Regions from separate parts of the Cupriavidus ulmosensis genome, predicted to be linked through region 1. Evidence: predicted binding sites of a transcription regulator. Region 1 holds the regulator's gene; each other region holds the start of a gene.
The links. Region 1 encodes sigma-54, which starts transcription at its own class of promoters, with help from an activator protein. Its sites were predicted from a motif close to TGGCANGNAANCTGCTTT; they were not measured.
Positions count from the first base shown of each region.

Region 1 (5,342 bases):
GGTCGAGCCCAGCGATTCGCGGGCAAACAGGTTGTCGGTCACGGTGGCGCGCGCTACGCCGTGGTTGTTCTCGAAGAGGAGCCCGGCCTGTTCGAACACCCGCTTCTTGCTGGTGACGCTGACGTCGAGGTTGATGTTGCCGGGTGGCAGCAATTTAGCCAAACGATTCATGTGGAATGCGCAGGTTTTTCTAGTAAGCAGGCCCGGGGCCGGCAGGGGGGCGCGCCAGGCAAAAAGGGGATGAAAAGGCTGGTGCCGGCTCATACCCGCATTGCACCGGTTGTCCCATGCCGGTGTCGGGCGTCTGGCCATTATAGAGCAGGCCCGCCCCCGCCTTGTGCATCGCAATAGCCCGTGCGCGGAAGCGGTGCCGCGCGCATGCCCGGAATCGCTGAACCACCGTTCATGTATTGCGCAGCATACACCGGCGGCGGGGCGTTGCGGAATCCCCTTGTGGCATTGCGCAACGGCCGCCGGCGCGAGGGTGGACACGAAAGCGGACGGCGCAAAAAAGCCGCGCAACGGGCGCGGCTTGTTCTGGTTCAAGGGACTGACACCGGCGGCCCCCTTGGCGGGCCGCCAGGCACGGTCATTGCTGCATCTGCGATGCGGCCATCTGGTACTTGACCGCGTCGCGGTCGTGGCTCTGCACGCGATCCTTGTGGCGAATCACCTGCCGGTCGAGCTTGTCGACCAGTGCGTCGATGGCGGCATACAGGTCTTCGTGATGCGCCTCGACAAAGATGTCCTTGCCCTTGAGATGTAGATTGATTTCCGCATACTGCCGCCGGTCCTTTTCTTTTGTATTGTCGACAGAGAGCAGCACGCTTACGCCAATGACTTGATCGAAATGCCTGACGATACGCTCCAGTTTCGTTTCCACGTACTCACGCAGCGGGGGCGTGATGTCCAAGTGGTGTCCACTGATCTTGAAGTTCATAGCGTTTCTCCTTCTGAAAGAGCCACACCAGGCAGGCGGTGCGGCTCGGCTACAAAGTCTTGCGGAGATTGACGGCAGGGATTTTCAGCGCTTCACGGTATTTGGCCACGGTTCGCCGGGCCACCACGAAGCCTTGCTCGCCGAGCAGTTCGGCGATCCTGCTGTCCGACAGGGGGTTCCTGGGGTCTTCGGCTCCTATGAGTTGCTTGATCAACGCCCTGATTGCCGTTGATGAGGCCGCGCCGCCGGTTTCCGTGGATACGTGACTGCCGAAGAAGTACTTCAGCTCGAAAGTCCCCATCGGCGTTGCCATGTATTTATTGGTTGTCACCCGAGAGATGGTGGACTCGTGTAAACCCAGTGTATCGGCAATCTCCCGCAAAACCAAGGGGCGCATCGCAATTTCCCCGTGGGTGAAGAAGTTCTTTTGACGTTCGACAATCGCTTGTGCGACGCGCAATATGGTGTCGAAGCGCTGCTGGATATTCTTGATGAGCCAGCGCGCTTCCTGCAGCTTCTGCTGCAGCCCGGCCGCGCCGGAGTCGCCTTTTGCGCCGCGCAGGATCTGCGCGTACATGTCGTTGATGCGTAGCCGCGGCATCACATCCGGGTTGAGCTGCGCGATCCAGCCGCCGCTCATTTTCCGCACGAACACGTCGGGCACGACGAAGTCGGCCTCGGGGCGGCTGTAGGCATGGCCGGGGTAGGGCGCGAGCGAGCGGATCAGCTCGTGCGCGGCCTTGAGGTCGGCCTCGTCGACCTGCAGCGCCTTCTTCAGGCGCGTGTAGTCGCGCACCGCGAGCAGTTCGAGATGGCTGGTGACGATGGTCAGGGCCAGCTCGCGCTGCGGATGCTTGAGCCGGCGCAGCTGCAGCGCCAGGCATTCGGCGGCGTTGCGCGCGCCCACGCCGGCGGGGTCGAAGCTCTGCAGCAGCGTGAGGATGGCGTGCACCTCGTCGAGCTCGAATTCGAGCTCCTCGGGCAGTTCCGTGCAGATTTCCTCGAGCGAGGCGCTCAGGTAGCCGTCGTCGTCGAGCGACTCGATCAGGAAGATGGCCAGGCCCTTGTCGCGCATGGAGATCTTCAGCGGGGCGAGCTGCTCCATCAGGTGCTCGCGCAGCGTGGGCTCCGCGTCGCGCAACTGCATCGGGGTCTTTTCGTCCTCGTCGCCTTGCGGGCGGCGGGCGAAGTCGTCCAGGCTCCAGTCGTTGCCGTAGTCCTCGCCGCTGTCGCTGTAGCTGTCCTCGCTGTCGGCGGCGCCGTCGGCGCGGTTCTCGCTGGTGCCCTGGCCGTCGGCGGGGGCCGGCGCGGGCGCGCTCTGCAGGTTGACCGAGCCGTCGGCGGCCACGCGCAGCGGGCTTTCGATCCAGTCGTTCTCGCGTTCGAGCAGCGGATTCTCGGTCAGGGCCTGTTCCACTTCCTGCTGCAGTTCGAGCGTGGACAGTTGCAGCAGGCGGATCGACTGCTGGAGTTGCGGCGTGAGCGCGAGATGTTGCGAGAGGCGGAGCTGTAGCGACGGTTTCATGCGAGCTATTTTATGCCCAACTTCCGTACTGGTGGAACGGAAATTGCTATCGCTGGCGTCGCCGTGATCGTTTGCGGGGCGAAAGGCGGCATGAACGCCGCCTCGCGGGTGTCCCCGCGTGCCCCTCCCGCGGCTACATGCGGAAGTTCTCGCCCAGGTAGACCTTGCGCACCGACTCATTGGCGATGATGTCTTCCGGCTGTCCGGACGCCAGCACCGTGCCTTCGCTGATGATGTAGGCGTGGTCGCAGATGCCCAGGGTCTCGCGCACGTTGTGGTCGGTGATCAGCACGCCGATGTTGCGCGCCTTGAGGAAGCTGACGATGCGCTGGATCTCGCCCACCGCGATCGGGTCCACGCCGGCGAACGGCTCGTCGAGCAGGATGAAGCGCGGCGCGGAGGCCAGCGCGCGCGCGATTTCCACGCGGCGGCGCTCGCCGCCCGACAGCGACAGCGCCGGGTTGTCGCGCAGGTGGGCGATCTGCAGGTCGTCGAGCAGGGTGTCCAGGCGCCGCTCGATCTCGGCCTTGGCCAGCGGCTTGCCGTCGTGGACCTGCAATTCCAGCACGGCGCGGATGTTCTCCTGCACGTTGAGCTTGCGGAACACCGACGCTTCCTGCGGCAGGTAGGACAGGCCCATGCGGGCGCGCTCGTGGATGGCCAGGCCGCTGATGTGCTTGTCGTCGAGCACGATGTCGCCCTCGTCCAGCGCCACCAGCCCGACGATCATGTAGAACGAGGTGGTCTTGCCCGCGCCGTTGGGGCCGAGCAGGCCCACCACCTCGCCGCTCTTCACGTCGAGCGACACGTCCTTGACCACCGTGCGCGAGCCGTAGCGCTTCTTCAGGTGGCGCACGACGAGCGTGCTGCTTTCGGTCAGGACGTTGGTCGCGGACGACGGTTCGGTCAAGGTAGCGGTCATGAAGGCGTGAATCCGTGGGTCGGCTGCGGCGGGGTCAGGGGGCGGCGGGGGCCGGCGCGGGCTTGAGCGGCAGCGCGCTGGCGGCGGCGCCGCTGGCGGGCTGCTCCTGGCGCGGCGACAGCACCGCGCGCACGCGCCCTGACGGGCTGCCCGCGGTGGCGTTGTCGGTGCCGCCGGTGGCCGTGTAGAACTCGTTGCGGCTGTCGTAGGTGATCACCGCGCCGCGGATCTCGTCGATCAGCTTGGCGCCGGCCAGGCGCGCCATGCGGGCGTGGCCGATCAGCTTGGACAGGTCCTGCTTGCCGTCGGACTCGATGCGGTCGCCCCAGCCGTCGATGTATTCATCGACGTTGTCGCGCTTCTGGCGGATGTAGGCCTGCTTGCCGCCCTTGGAGGTGGCCACCGCGTACTGGTAGCCCTCGGGGTCGGTGCGCACTTCCGCCGCGTCCGACTTCAGCACCATCGTGCCCTTGGTCAGCACCACGTTGCCGGTCAGTACGTACACCTGCTTGACGTCGTCGTAGCTGGCGTTGTCGGCCTCCAGCACTAGCGGCTTGTCGCGGTCGGCCTTCTCGGCGCGGGCCGGCGCGACCAGCGCCAGGCCGAGGAGGGCCGCGGCCGTCATCAGGGCAGCCGTGCCGCGGCGGCGACAGGACGATGTCGTCAGGAATGGATTCATATTGGCGTGGTGGCGGTTGGCGCGGACGGCTGTGGCCCGCGGGCGGCTTCGTTTCTCTGGCGGTTTCCGGGTGGGGCCACGTCAGGCCCTGCTCACGGCCTGGCCGCGGGGCTGGCCGGCGGCGGGACCGTGATGATGGTGCCGTGTACGTTACCCAGCAATTGTACTTCGCGGGTGACGTTGTTGAAGACGAGCCCGTTGGCGGTCATCACGGAAGGCCCGCGCGTGAGCTTGACGGCCTTGTCGGTCTTGACGATGTCGTCGTTGACCAGCACCTGGAAATACTCGGAGGCGGCCGTCATGGGTGGGTCCTTGGACGGGTCGGGCCCCTGCGCGCGCACGATCAGGGCGTTGCCGAACAGGTCCACCACCGAGCCCTCGGCGTTCATGGTGCCGCGGTCGGCATGGCCCGTGACCGGCGGGCGGCCGATCTCGTAGGCGCGCATGGCCGGCCTGGTCACTTCGTAGGTCTGGTCGTCGGCGAAGTGGATCATCTTGTCGCCGGTGAAGCGCATCTTGGTGTTGCCGTCCTCGGCCAGCTCGGTGGCCGAGAAGCGGACCATGTAGTAGTCCGGCTCGTGTTTGGCGCCGACCGGCCCGGCGGGCGCCTCGCGCGGCGAATTGACCTGCACCAGCCAGAACGTGCTGCCGGCCACCAGCGCCATCAGCAGCAGGGGCAGCAGCCGCATGCCGAGCCGGCCGAGGGAGGACAGGAATTCCCGCATGTGTCGTGGCCGGCCTCAGATGACCTTGGCGCGGGTCAGGTCGTGGATGTGCAGCGCGCCCACCAGGCGGCCGTCGGCGTCGACCACCAGCATCTGGTTGATGCGGTTGGCCTCCATCACCTGCACCGCTTCCACGGCGAGCTGGTCCGGGCCCACGGCGTGGGGCGAGCGGTGCATGACCTCGCTGATCGGCATGGTCTTCCAGTCGCGCGGCGTCTCCAGCAGGCGGCGCAGGTCGCCGTCGGTGAACACGCCGATCAGGCGCTCGTCCGGGTCCACCACGGCGGTCATGGCCATGCCCTTGCGGGTGATTTCCATCAGCGCCTGGGCCAGCGGCGTGTTTTCGCGTACCTTGGGCACGGCGTTGCCGCTGCGCATGACGTCGCGCACGTGCGTGAGCAGCTTGCGCCCGAGCGCGCCGCCCGGGTGCGAGCGGGCGAAGTCTTCCTCGCCGAAGCCGCGCGCGTCCAGCACCGCCACCGCCAGCGCGTCGCCCATCGCCAGCGCGGCGGTGGTGCTCGCGGTCGGCGCCAGGTTGAGCGGGCAGGCTT
Region 1 covers NZ_CDRMWP010000001.1:493,697-499,038, forward strand. Annotated here, with positions in the region: gene ptsN (PTS IIA-like nitrogen regulatory protein PtsN) at 1-171, opposite strand, end outside; gene hpf (ribosome hibernation-promoting factor, HPF/YfiA family) at 590-940, opposite strand; gene ACWTPI_RS02250 (RNA polymerase factor sigma-54) at 990-2,465, opposite strand; gene lptB (LPS export ABC transporter ATP-binding protein) at 2,599-3,387, opposite strand; gene lptA (lipopolysaccharide transport periplasmic protein LptA) at 3,422-4,066, opposite strand; gene lptC (LPS export ABC transporter periplasmic protein LptC) at 4,159-4,791, opposite strand; gene ACWTPI_RS02270 (KpsF/GutQ family sugar-phosphate isomerase) at 4,807-5,342, opposite strand, start outside.

Region 2 (5,342 bases), on a different contig from region 1:
CTGGGTGTAGTCGTAGGGCGAGACGTCGAGCGGGCACAGCGGCGGCACCACCGAGATGTGCGCGTGCCCGGCCCAGCGCTCCAGGTCCTGCACCAGCTGGCGCGCCACCAGCAGCGACAGCGCGTTGAAGGCGTGGTCGATGGGGCCGCGCGGCTCGCGCCGGGCCGCGCAGGCGAAGCCGGCCGGCAGCACCACCACGCGCGTGGCGCCCAGCCGGATGGCGGTGGAGACCGGCGTGTTGTTGGCCACGCCGCCGTCGATCAGCGTGCGCCCGCCCAGCCGCACCGGCGGAAACACGCCGGGGATGGCGGCGCTGGCCAGCACCGCCTGCACCAGGCTGCCCGAGGACAGCACCACCTCCGCGCCGTCCTGCATGTCGGTGGCGACCACGTACAGCGGCAGCTCGGCCTGCTCCAGCGGCATGTCGCCGAAATGGCGCGACAGCAGGCGCTGCAGCGCGTGCGACTCCACCAGATGGCCGCGCTGGCCGCGCAGCATGCCGAACAGGCTGCGCCACGACCACGGCATCACCTCCGCGCGGCGCAGGCCGCGCCACAGCGATTCGAGCCTGGTGGTGCCCGCCGCGTGCGGGTTGCAGGCGTAATAGGCGCCGTTGATGGCGCCGGCCGAGGCGCCGATGACCATGTCGGGCTTGATGCCCCAGGCCACCAGCTCGCGCAGCATGCCGGCCTCGATGGCGCCGAGGCTGCCGCCGCCGGCAAAGACGAATGCGGTTTTTTCCATGTCTCGTGGTGCAGAGCAACAACGCCGGGAATCGGGAAGAGGCAACCGGGAATCGGGAATCAGGCCGGGACCGGCCCGGCACGCCTGCAATGGACAGCATAGGCGACATCGGGCCGGCTGGACAGCCGTCGCGCGCGGCGGGCGGCAGCGATGGCACATAATGTGCGTACCGTGCCGGAAAAAGCACGAGCGCGCCTGCTTTTCCGGCCGCCAGGAGAGGAGACGATGAGCAGTTCGACCGACAAATTCTCGGCCACCATGCGCGATGGCCTGGCCAATCTCGCCCGCCGCCTGCGCTTCGCGATGGAGGAGGGCTCCATCTGGCTGGACGAGCAGCGCATGATCCTGCTGCACACCGCGTCGCTGGGCGCGCTGCGCAAGGAATTGGTGGATACGCTGGGCATGGAGCGCGCGCGCGGCCTGTTCATGCGCATGGGCTTCCATTCCGGCCTGCGCGACGCCGAGCTGGCCAAGAAGCTGCGGCCCAACCAGAGCGACTTCGGGCTGCTGGAGATCGGGCCCTGCCTGCACACCATCGAAGGCGTGGTGCGGGTGACGCCGGTCAAGGTGGACATCGACATCGCCGCCGGCATCTACGACGGCGAGTTCCTGTGGGAAGACTCGTTCGAGGGCGACGTGCACCGGCAGCTGTTCGGCATCGTCGACGCGCCCGCGTGCTGGATGCAGATCGGCTACGCCACCGGCTACACCTCGGCGCTGATGGGCCGCACCATCCTCTACCGCGAGGTGGAGTGCGTGGCCTGCGGCCATGCGCACTGCCGCATCGTCGGCAAGCCGCTGGAAGCGTGGGAGGACGGCGCCGCGGTGCTGGCGCTGTACCAGCCCGACCCGGTGATCGAGACCATCCTGGAGCTGCAGAGCGAGGTCGAGCACCTGCGCGCGCTCCAGCGCGGCGACGGCAAGCCCGCCGACCTGGTGGGCTGCTCGCCCGGGTTCCGCGCCGCCTGGGGCCTGCTGCAGCGCGCCGCGGCCAGCAACGTGACGGTGCTGCTGCTGGGCGAGACCGGGGTCGGCAAGGAGCGCTTCGCGCAGGCGCTGCACAGCGTGAGCGCGCGCGCCGACAAGCCCTTCGTGGCGGTCAACTGCGCGGCGATCCCCGACGAGCTGGTCGAGTCCGAGCTGTTCGGCGTGGACAAGGGCGCCTTCACCGGCGCGCACCAGTCGCGCCCGGGCCGCTTCGAGCGCGCGCACGGCGGCACCTTGTTCCTCGACGAGCTGGGCGAGCTGTCGCTGCCGGCGCAGTCCAAGCTGCTGCGCGTGCTGCAGGAAGGCGAGGTGGAGCGCGTGGGCGGCGCCGCGCCGCGCCGCGTGGACGTGCGGCTGGTGGCCGCCACCAACGTGGACCTGGCCGAGGCGGTCAAGGCCGGCACCTTCCGCAAGGACCTGTACTACCGCCTCAACGTCTATCCCGTCACCATCCCGCCGCTGCGCGAGCGGCTCGACGACATCCGCCTGCTGGCGGAGCGCTTCGTGGCCCGCTGCGGCGCGCGCCACGGCAAGAAGATCGTCGGCATCACCGACCGCGCGCTGGCCGAGCTGCGCCGCCACGACTGGCCCGGCAACGTGCGCGAGCTGGAGAACGTGATCGAGCGCGGCGTGATCCTGGCCGGCAACGGCGGCCTGATCTCCGCCGACCACCTGTTCCTGCCCGCGGGCGCGCAGGCCGGCATGGACACCGCGCCGCGCCTGGGCGCCGGCGGCACGCTGCCGGCCCTGCGCGAAGCGGCGGTGCACGGCCTGCTCGACCACATGGCCGAGCAGCAGCTCGCGCTGGGCGACGTGGAGACCGTGCTGATGGAGGCCGCGATGGCGCGCGCCGACGGCAACCTGAGCCAGGCCGCGCGCCTGCTCGGCATCACCCGGCCGCAACTGGCCTACCGCTGGAAGAACCGCGGCGGCCGCGGCAACTGAGGCGGGCCGGTCCGCGTGGCCGGCGCGTGCCTTGCCACGTGCCCGGCCGCGCTTTCACCATTTGATCCATCCCCCGCGGCGCGCCGCGCGGCCGCCCGGCGCGGCTTGCTGCGGCGCATGCTGCGTTCCTCCCCGTTCGCGCCATCGTTCGCGCTGTCCCGCGCGGCGCCGCCTGTTGCAGCGCACAGCCCGCGCGCGCCGCCCGCAAACGCCCGCCCCACGCGGCTTTTCACCATTTGATCAAGCCCGGCCGCGGGCTTGATCAATTCATCGACGCGCCGCCGCCGCTCCCGTGCGGGTAAACGCGCGGGCAACGCCGCGCTCCGGGCCGCCGGCCCTTGCGCCGCCGTGCTTCGCGCCGGCTGGCACGCTCTTCGCAATGGAGCTGCGTGCCAGCCAACCCGAGGAGCGCGCCATGATCAACCAGTCGGTCCCCCTGTTCGAAGCCGTGCCGCGCTACGTGCGCGTGGACGGCCGCACGCCGGCGGGCTTCGTGCAGTTCGCCTTCTGCGTGGCGGACCCCGGGCTCAACGTCGAGCTGATCATGCCCGAGCCGATGTTCGAGGCGTTCTGCAGCGTCAACCGCGTGCGCTTCCTCCCGCCCGAACCGGACGCCTGAGCGCCCGCCCGAAACCGGAACACCAGGAACATCGAGAACAGCAGGACCCAGGAGACCCAGCCATGCAAGTCGACATCAAGACCCGGCAGATCGAGCCGCTGCGCCAGACCTACGGCCACGTGGCGCGCCGCTTCGGCGACAAGCCCGCGTCGCGCTACCAGGAGGCCACCTACGACGTGCAGTCGGAGGTCAACTTCCACTACCGCCCCACCTGGGACCCGGGCCACGCGCTCTACGACAAGAGCCGCACCGCCATCGTCATGGCGGACTGGTACGCGCTCAAGGACCCGCGCCAGTACTACTACGGCGCCTACGTCGGCGCGCGCGGCCGCCAGCAGGACGCCACCGAGAAAAGCTTCGCCTTCGTGGAAAAGCGCGGCCTGCTGCAGGCGCTGCCGGCCGAATGGCGGGAGCGCCTGGCCGACGGCCTGCTGCCGCTGCGCCACGTGGAGTGGGGCGCCAACATGAACAATTTCTATTGCGCCGACTACGGCTGGGGCACCGCCATCACGCAGGCCTGCACCTATTGCGCGATGGACCGGCTCGGCATCGCGCAGTACCTGTCGCGCATCGGCATGCTGCTCGACGGCAATACCGGCGCGGCGCTGGAGCGCGCCAGGGCGGCCTGGCTGGACAGCCCGGCGTGGCAGCCGCTGCGCCGCATGGTCGAGCACAGCTTCGTGATCGAGGACTGGTTCGAGACCTTCGTCACCCAGAACCTGGTGCTCGACGGCCTGCTCTATCCGCTGGTGTACCAGCACGCCGACGCCGCCATCGCGCGCGCCTGCGGCACCGGGCTGGCGGTGCTGACCGAGTTCATGAACGACTGGCGCGAGGAACACGCGCGCTGGGTCGACGCCGTGGTGCAGACCGCGGCGGCCGAGTCGGAGGCCAACCGCGCGTTGCTGGCGGGCTGGGCGCGCGGCGCGCGCGCGCAGGCCGGCGCCGCGCTGGTGCCGGTGGCGGACACGCTGCTGGGCGCCGGCGGCGAGCAGGCCGTGGCGCTGTGCCTGGAGCAGTTCGACGTGCGCCTGCGCAAGCTCGGCCTGGACTGAGGAGCGCGCCATGACCGCCAATACCGCCAACGTCTCCAACGTCTCCAACGTCTACATAGCGCTGCAGAGCAACGACGACACCCGCCCCATCATCGACGCCATCACCGAGGCCAACCCGCACGCCGTGGTGTCGCGCTTTCCCGCGATGGTGAAGATCGACGCGCCGGGGCACCTCACCATCGTGCGCGCGCTGGTCTCGGACAAGCTCGGCCGCGACTGGGACCTGCAGGAGATCCACCTCAACCTGATCTCGCTGTGCGGCAACATCGACGAGGACGACGACGCCTTCACGCTGCGCTGGAACGACTGAATTCACCGCCGCGCCGGCGGCGGGCAAGCATAACGGAGACATCATGGACGCACGCAAGAAGCTCAACCTGCGCGAGAAATACGCGACGATGACGCGCGACCTCGGCTGGGAGACCACCTACGAGCCGATGGACAAGGTCTTTCCCTACGACAAGTACGAGGGCATCAAGATCCACGACTGGGACCAGTGGGAGGACCCGTTCCGCATGACGATGGACGCCTACTGGAAATACCAGTCGGAGAAGGAGCGCAAGCTGTACGCGATCATCGACTCCTTCGTGCAGAACAACGGCCACCTCAACGTCTCCGACCCGCGCTACCTGAACGCGCTGCGCCTGTTCCTGACCGGCGTGACGCCGCTGGAGTACGCCGCGCACCGCGGCTACGCCCATCTCGGGCGCCATTTCCGCGGCGCCGGCGCGCGCGTGGCGGCGCAGATGCAGTCCGTCGACGAGCTGCGCCACGCGCAGACGCAACTGCACACGATGTCGGTCTACAACAAGTATTTCCACGGTTTCGGCGAATGGCGCCACATGCACGACCGGGTCTGGTACCTGTCGGTGCCCAAGTCGTATTTCGAGGACGCCATGAGCGCGGGGCCGTTCGAGTTCATCACCGCGATCTCGTTCTCGTTCGAGTACGTGCTGACCAACCTGCTGTTCATGCCCTTCATGTCGGGCGCG
Region 2 covers NZ_CDRMWP010000002.1:2,170,626-2,175,967, reverse strand. Annotated here, with positions in the region: gene ACWTPI_RS29330 (patatin-like phospholipase family protein) at 1-744, opposite strand, end outside; gene poxR (phenol degradation transcriptional regulator PoxR) at 970-2,676, shown strand; gene ACWTPI_RS29320 (phenol hydroxylase subunit) at 3,092-3,295, shown strand; gene ACWTPI_RS29315 (aromatic/alkene monooxygenase hydroxylase subunit beta) at 3,358-4,350, shown strand; gene ACWTPI_RS29310 (MmoB/DmpM family protein) at 4,361-4,660, shown strand; gene ACWTPI_RS29305 (aromatic/alkene/methane monooxygenase hydroxylase/oxygenase subunit alpha) at 4,704-5,342, shown strand, end outside.
Region 2: ACWTPI_RS29320 (phenol hydroxylase subunit) is a predicted target of sigma-54. The motif match lies at 3,040-3,057, and genes of this name have one in related genera.

Region 3 (5,342 bases), on a different contig from region 1:
CCTGGTCGATCGCTTCGTTGATCGCCAGCTTCATGCTGAGTTTGCGGGACATGGTGTGGTCTCCTGTCTGTGCTGTTCGTGCGGTCCGGTCTGCGATGCGCTCAGTAGCTGACGTAGACGTCGGTGAGCAGGTCGGCGGCGGTGGGGAACGGCGCAGCCTTGGCCTGCTGCACGGCGTCCTCGATCAGCGCGGCGACCTGCTCGTCGATGGCCTTCAGTTCTTCGGGGGCGATCACGCCGGCCTGCGTCACGGTGGCGGCGAATTTCTTCAGGCAGTCCTTGTTGGCGCGGATGTCGTCGAGCTCGCCGCTAGCGCGGTAGGTCTGCGCGTCGCCCTCGAAATGGCCGTAGAAGCGCACCATCTTGCATTCGAGCAGCGCGGGGCCACCGCCTTCGCGGGCACGTTTGATGACTTCGCCGGCGGCCTCGTGCACGGCGAAGAAGTCGGTGCCGTCCACGGTCACGCCGGGAATGCCGAAGCCGGCGGCGCGGTCGACGTAGCTGTCCACGGCGGTGCCGTACTCGCGCGCGGTGGACTCGGCGTAGCCGTTGTTCTCGATCACGAAGATCACCGGCAGGTTCCACACGGCGGCCAGATTCAGGCTTTCGAGGAAGGTGCCCTGGTTGGAGGCGCCGTCGCCGGCGAACGTGATGCCGACCTCGCCCTTGCCGCGGAACTTGGCGGCCAGCGCGGCGCCGCAGATCAGCGGCGCGCCCGCGCCGAGAATGCCGTTGGCGCCCATCATGCCCTTGGACAGGTCGGCGATATGCATGGAGCCGCCCTTGCCGTTGCACGAGCCGCCCTTGCGGCCGTAGATCTCCTTCATCATCGCCGCCGGATCCACGCCCTTGGCGATGCAGTGGCCGTGGCCGCGGTGCGTGCTGGCAATGCGGTCGCCGTCGCCGAGGTGATGCAGGATGCCGACGCCGGCGGCTTCCTCGCCGGCGTAGAGGTGGACGAAGCCGGGAATGTCGCCGCGGCCGAAGTCCACGTGCAGGCGCTCCTCGAAATCGCGGATGGTGCGCATGCGGCGGTACACGGCGAGCAGGTCTTCCTTGCCGAGCGGCAAGGTGTGCTGGCTGGCTGGGGTGGTCATGGCTGTCTCCTTCATGGTTTTGTGGCAGCGGTAAGGCTATCGGCAAGCGTTGGCGGGCAGGAAGCGGGCGGCGGCGCGCGCCCGCAGCGCATCAGCCCGGCGGCGGCGGCGTAGCGCATGCAGGCGGCCACGTCGAGGCTGAGGAAGGCGCGCTCGCGCAGCGTCACGGTGACTTCGTCGCGCGCGCCGAACACCAGCTCGCGCTCGCCGTCCAGCGCGACGATGCCGCTGCGCTGGCGCACGCGGTGCGGCACGCCGTCGGCGAGGCGCTCCCAGCCGGCGATGGGCACGGCGCTGAGCAGCCCGGGCGCGATCGGCGCGCGCAGGTCGAAGCGGCCCTCGCCGGCGGCGGCAAGCTCGATGGCGAGGCCGCCGGGCTCGTGGCGCCCGACCGGCTCGAGCAGCCCGCCGATGGCGGACAGGCCGATGGCCTGCGGATCGGCGAAGGCGAGGTACACGGCGCCGAGCGTCTCGGTCTTCCACAACGCGCGCGCGCCGATGAAATGCTCGTGCGAGATCACGGCGTCCACCAGGGCGATGTCGTGGCGCACTTCGTGTTCGCCGGCGATGCGGACGTCGAGCCGCTTGTTGGCGGCCAGCGCCTGCGCGGCGGGAATGCGCCCGCTGGCGAACAGGCCGGTGGCGAGGCCGGTGATGGTGGCCTCGCGCATTTCGGGATAGGCGTTGTTGGTGCCGGTGGAGATGCCGGCAATCGGCACGCGGCCGCATTCGCGCACCACCGCGCGATGGGTGCCGTCGCCGCCGAGCACGATGATGGCGGCCACGCCCGCCTCGCGCATCATGCGCGCGGCCTGGAAGGTGTCGTCCACGCGCGCGGTGACGGGCATGTCGAGGTAGGCCACTTCGGGCAGCGCGGCGTCCGGCCCCTGGCGGCGCGTCAGGTGGCGCGCCAACAGCACGCGCATGCCTTCGCGGTCCGGCATCATCAGCACGCGGCCCACGCCGCAGGCGGCGAGCGCGGCCAGCAGGCGCAGCACGATGTTGACGCGGTCGGCCAGCTGCAGCGTATTGGCGTTGGCGATCACGCGGCGGATGTCGCGCGCCGAGATCGGATTGGCGATGATGCCCACCAGCGGCCGCGCGGCCAGCGTCTGCTCACCCATGCCTGGTCTCCTGCCGTTTTATCTTGTGGCAGGCATATCGCAATGGGCGTGCCACCCGGCGCACACGCGGGCGAGGCAGCAAAAGCGCGGAAAAATTGCGGGATTACCCGCAGAAAAAACGGCTGCCGGCGAGACAGCCGGGGCCGCGCTGTGACAGGTGTCACAGCATCAGGTGTCAAGCCGCGCGACACCTGTCGCGCGGTCAGTGCGGCGCGTCGCGCTGGTTGGGCGAGGCGATGCCATAGCGCGCCATGCGGCGGTACAGCGTCATGCGGCTCACGCCGATCTGGCGCGCCACCGCGCTGAGGTTCCAGCCCGCCGCGCGCAGGTACTGCATCAGCAGCATGCCTTCGGGCGGAAGCTGGTGCGGATCGAAGTGCGGATCAGAGTGCGGACCGGGGCCGGCGACCGGCGCCGGCTGGACCGCTGGCGCCGCCGCGCCGGCAGGCGGCAGCGCGGGCGCCAGCAAACCCGGTTGCCGCGGTGCGGCGCCGATGCCTTCGGGCAGGTCTTCCACTTCGACATGGCCGCCGGTGCAGACCGCGCGCGCGTATTCGAGCGCGTTGCGCAGTTCGCGCAGGTTGCCGGGCCACGCATGCGCATGCAGGCGCGCGCGCGCCGCCGGCGACAGGCTGACGGTGGCACTGACGGCGCCGCCGCCCGCGCCGAGCATCTTGCCGATCAGCCAGTCCAGGTCGGTGCGCTCGCGCAGCGGCGGCAGCACGAGGCGCGCGCCGTTGAGACGGTAATACAGGTCTTCGCGGAAGCGCCCGCTGCTCACCAGTTGATCCAGCGGATGGTGCGTGGCGGAAATCACGCGCACGTTGACCGGCACCGGCCGCGCGGCGCCGATGGCCAGCACCTCGCCTTCGGCCAGCACGCGCAGCAGGCGCGATTGCAGCTCGCGCGGCATGTCGCCGATCTCGTCGAGGAACAGCGTGCCGCCGTCCGCTTCCTGGATCAGGCCGCGCTTGGCGCGCGGGCCGGCGCCGGAGAAGCTGTTGGGCAGGTGGCCGAACAGTTCGCTCTCGATCAGCGTCTCGGGAATCGCCGCGCAGTTGACCGCCACGAACGGCCCGCCGCGGCGCGCGCTGGCCTGGTGCAGCGCCTTGGCGAGGTATTCCTTGCCGCTGCCGGTCTCGCCGTTGATCAGCAGGTTGATCGGCGAATCCACCAGCCGGGCGGCGCGCTGCAATTGCTGCTGCAGCGCGGCATCGCCGCCGCACAGGGCGGCCAGCGGCGCCTGCAGCGGCGCGCCGCGCGCCACCACGGCCGGCTGCCAGCGCGGCGCCGGCGGCATCACGCTCAGGTAGAGCCGCCTGCCGCTGCGCGACAGCGCCAGCGCGCGCTGCTCGCTCGGGCGCGAATGGACGAAGCGGCCGAGCTCGTCCAGGCGGGCGTCGAACAGCGCCTCGAAGGCCATGCCCAGCACCGGCGCGCCCGATACGGTCGATACGGTCGATACGGTCGATACGCTCGATACGCCGCCGCCCGCGCCAAGCTCGGCCTCCAGCATCTGCTGCGCGCGCCGGTTGTGGCCGCTCACGCGGCCGGCGGCGTCGAGCGCGAGCAGGTATTCCGGGTTCACGTCGACGAATTCCGGCGCCGCGTCGAGCTTGAGGATCCAGTCCTCGCGGTGGCTGCGCAGGAAGCTGGCGTTCTCGATGTGGCTGGCGTAGATGCGCACCATCTGCAGCGCCAGCCCCTGGCTGTCCTTGGCCTGCGGCGAGGTCAGCGCGGAGATGTCGAGGATGGCGCAGAGGCTGCCGTGCGAGTCGAACAGCGGCGCGGCGGTGCAGGTCAGCGGGATGTGGGTGGCGTCGAAATGGTCGGCCTGGTGCACCGTCAGCGCCTGCCCGGTGGCCAGCGCGGTGCCCACCGCGCAGGTGCCGGCGCCGGCTTCGCTCCACTGCGCGCCCAGGTACAGGCCGGCGCGGCGCAGGCGCGCGTCGGCATTGGCGTCGCCGAGGTAGTCCACGGTCACGCCCTGCGCGTCGGTGAGCAGCACCACATAGCCCATGCCGGCCACCTGGCCGTAGAGCGTCTGCAGGCCGTGGCGGGCGATGCGGGTGAAATCGTCGATGCGCTGCTGGTGCTCGCGCAGCCGCGTCTGCGGCAGGATGCGGGCCTGCTGCATGCGCGCGGGGTCGAGCCCGTACTGGTGCACGCAGCGCCGCCAGGAATTCTGGATGATGGTCTCGGGCGCGCGCGGCAGGCACGGCAACGGCGCGCCGGCGTGCGTGGTGAGCTGGACTACCGTGTCGATGTGCTCGCGTTGCCGCAGGTCCATCGTCGTCTCCTTGTCGTCTCCCGGCGTGGCGCCGTCCGGCTCTGCGTGCCTCTGAATGACGGGCGGCCGGGAATCCTAATGTATCCGACCGGGAGCGGCTTGGGCAAACCTCTTCATGCGATGTGCGCGGGCAGGCCCATGCGTGCGGCGCAGCAATTTTCGTATCCGTCCAATGTCCACGGCTCGGGTTTCGCCTTAACTTCGAGGCCTCCCACTCGCCCACGCCGGCCCATGCCGATCCTGTTCCCCCCGACCGAAGTCATCACCAGCGCACTCGACGGCACCCGCTACATCGTTTTCCAGGGGCCGGACCTGATCTCGAACGAACTGAGGAAGACCGGTGGCTTCGAAACATGGCTGCGCCCGTTCTTCGAAAAGCTGCTGCGCAACCAGTTGCCCGGCACCATTCTCGACGTCGGCTGCAACATCGGCACCTTCGTGCTGCCGCTGGCGCGGCAGTATCCGCTGCATCGCTTCGAATGCTTCGACGCGCAGCGGCTCGCGCTCTATTGCCTGGGCGGATCGATCGCGCTGAATTCCCTTTCCAACATCAACACCTACCATCTCGCGCTGTCCGACCGCCCCGGTGAAATCGAGGCGCAGATCCCGGACTACCCGAGCCACAACAACATCGGCAGCTACAGCTTCGACGCGGAATTCAACGCTTTCCATCGCCGCAGCCCGCAAGGCGTGGCGGTCGAGCGGATTCCCGTGGCGACGCTGGACCAGGGCGAGTACACCGATATCCGCCTGATCAAGATCGACGTCGAAGGCATGGAGCTCCAGGTGCTGCAAGGCGCCCGGGAACTGCTCAGGCGCAACCACTATCCG
Region 3 covers NZ_CDRMWP010000002.1:166,020-171,361, reverse strand. Annotated here, with positions in the region: gene ACWTPI_RS20710 (alpha-ketoacid dehydrogenase subunit beta) at 1-52, opposite strand, end outside; gene ACWTPI_RS20705 (thiamine pyrophosphate-dependent dehydrogenase E1 component subunit alpha) at 102-1,097, opposite strand; gene ACWTPI_RS20700 (ATP-NAD kinase family protein) at 1,109-2,221, opposite strand; gene ACWTPI_RS20695 (sigma-54-dependent Fis family transcriptional regulator) at 2,424-4,511, opposite strand; gene ACWTPI_RS20690 (FkbM family methyltransferase) at 4,743-5,342, shown strand, end outside.
Region 3: ACWTPI_RS20700 (ATP-NAD kinase family protein) is a predicted target of sigma-54. The motif match lies at 2,258-2,275, and genes of this name have one in related genera.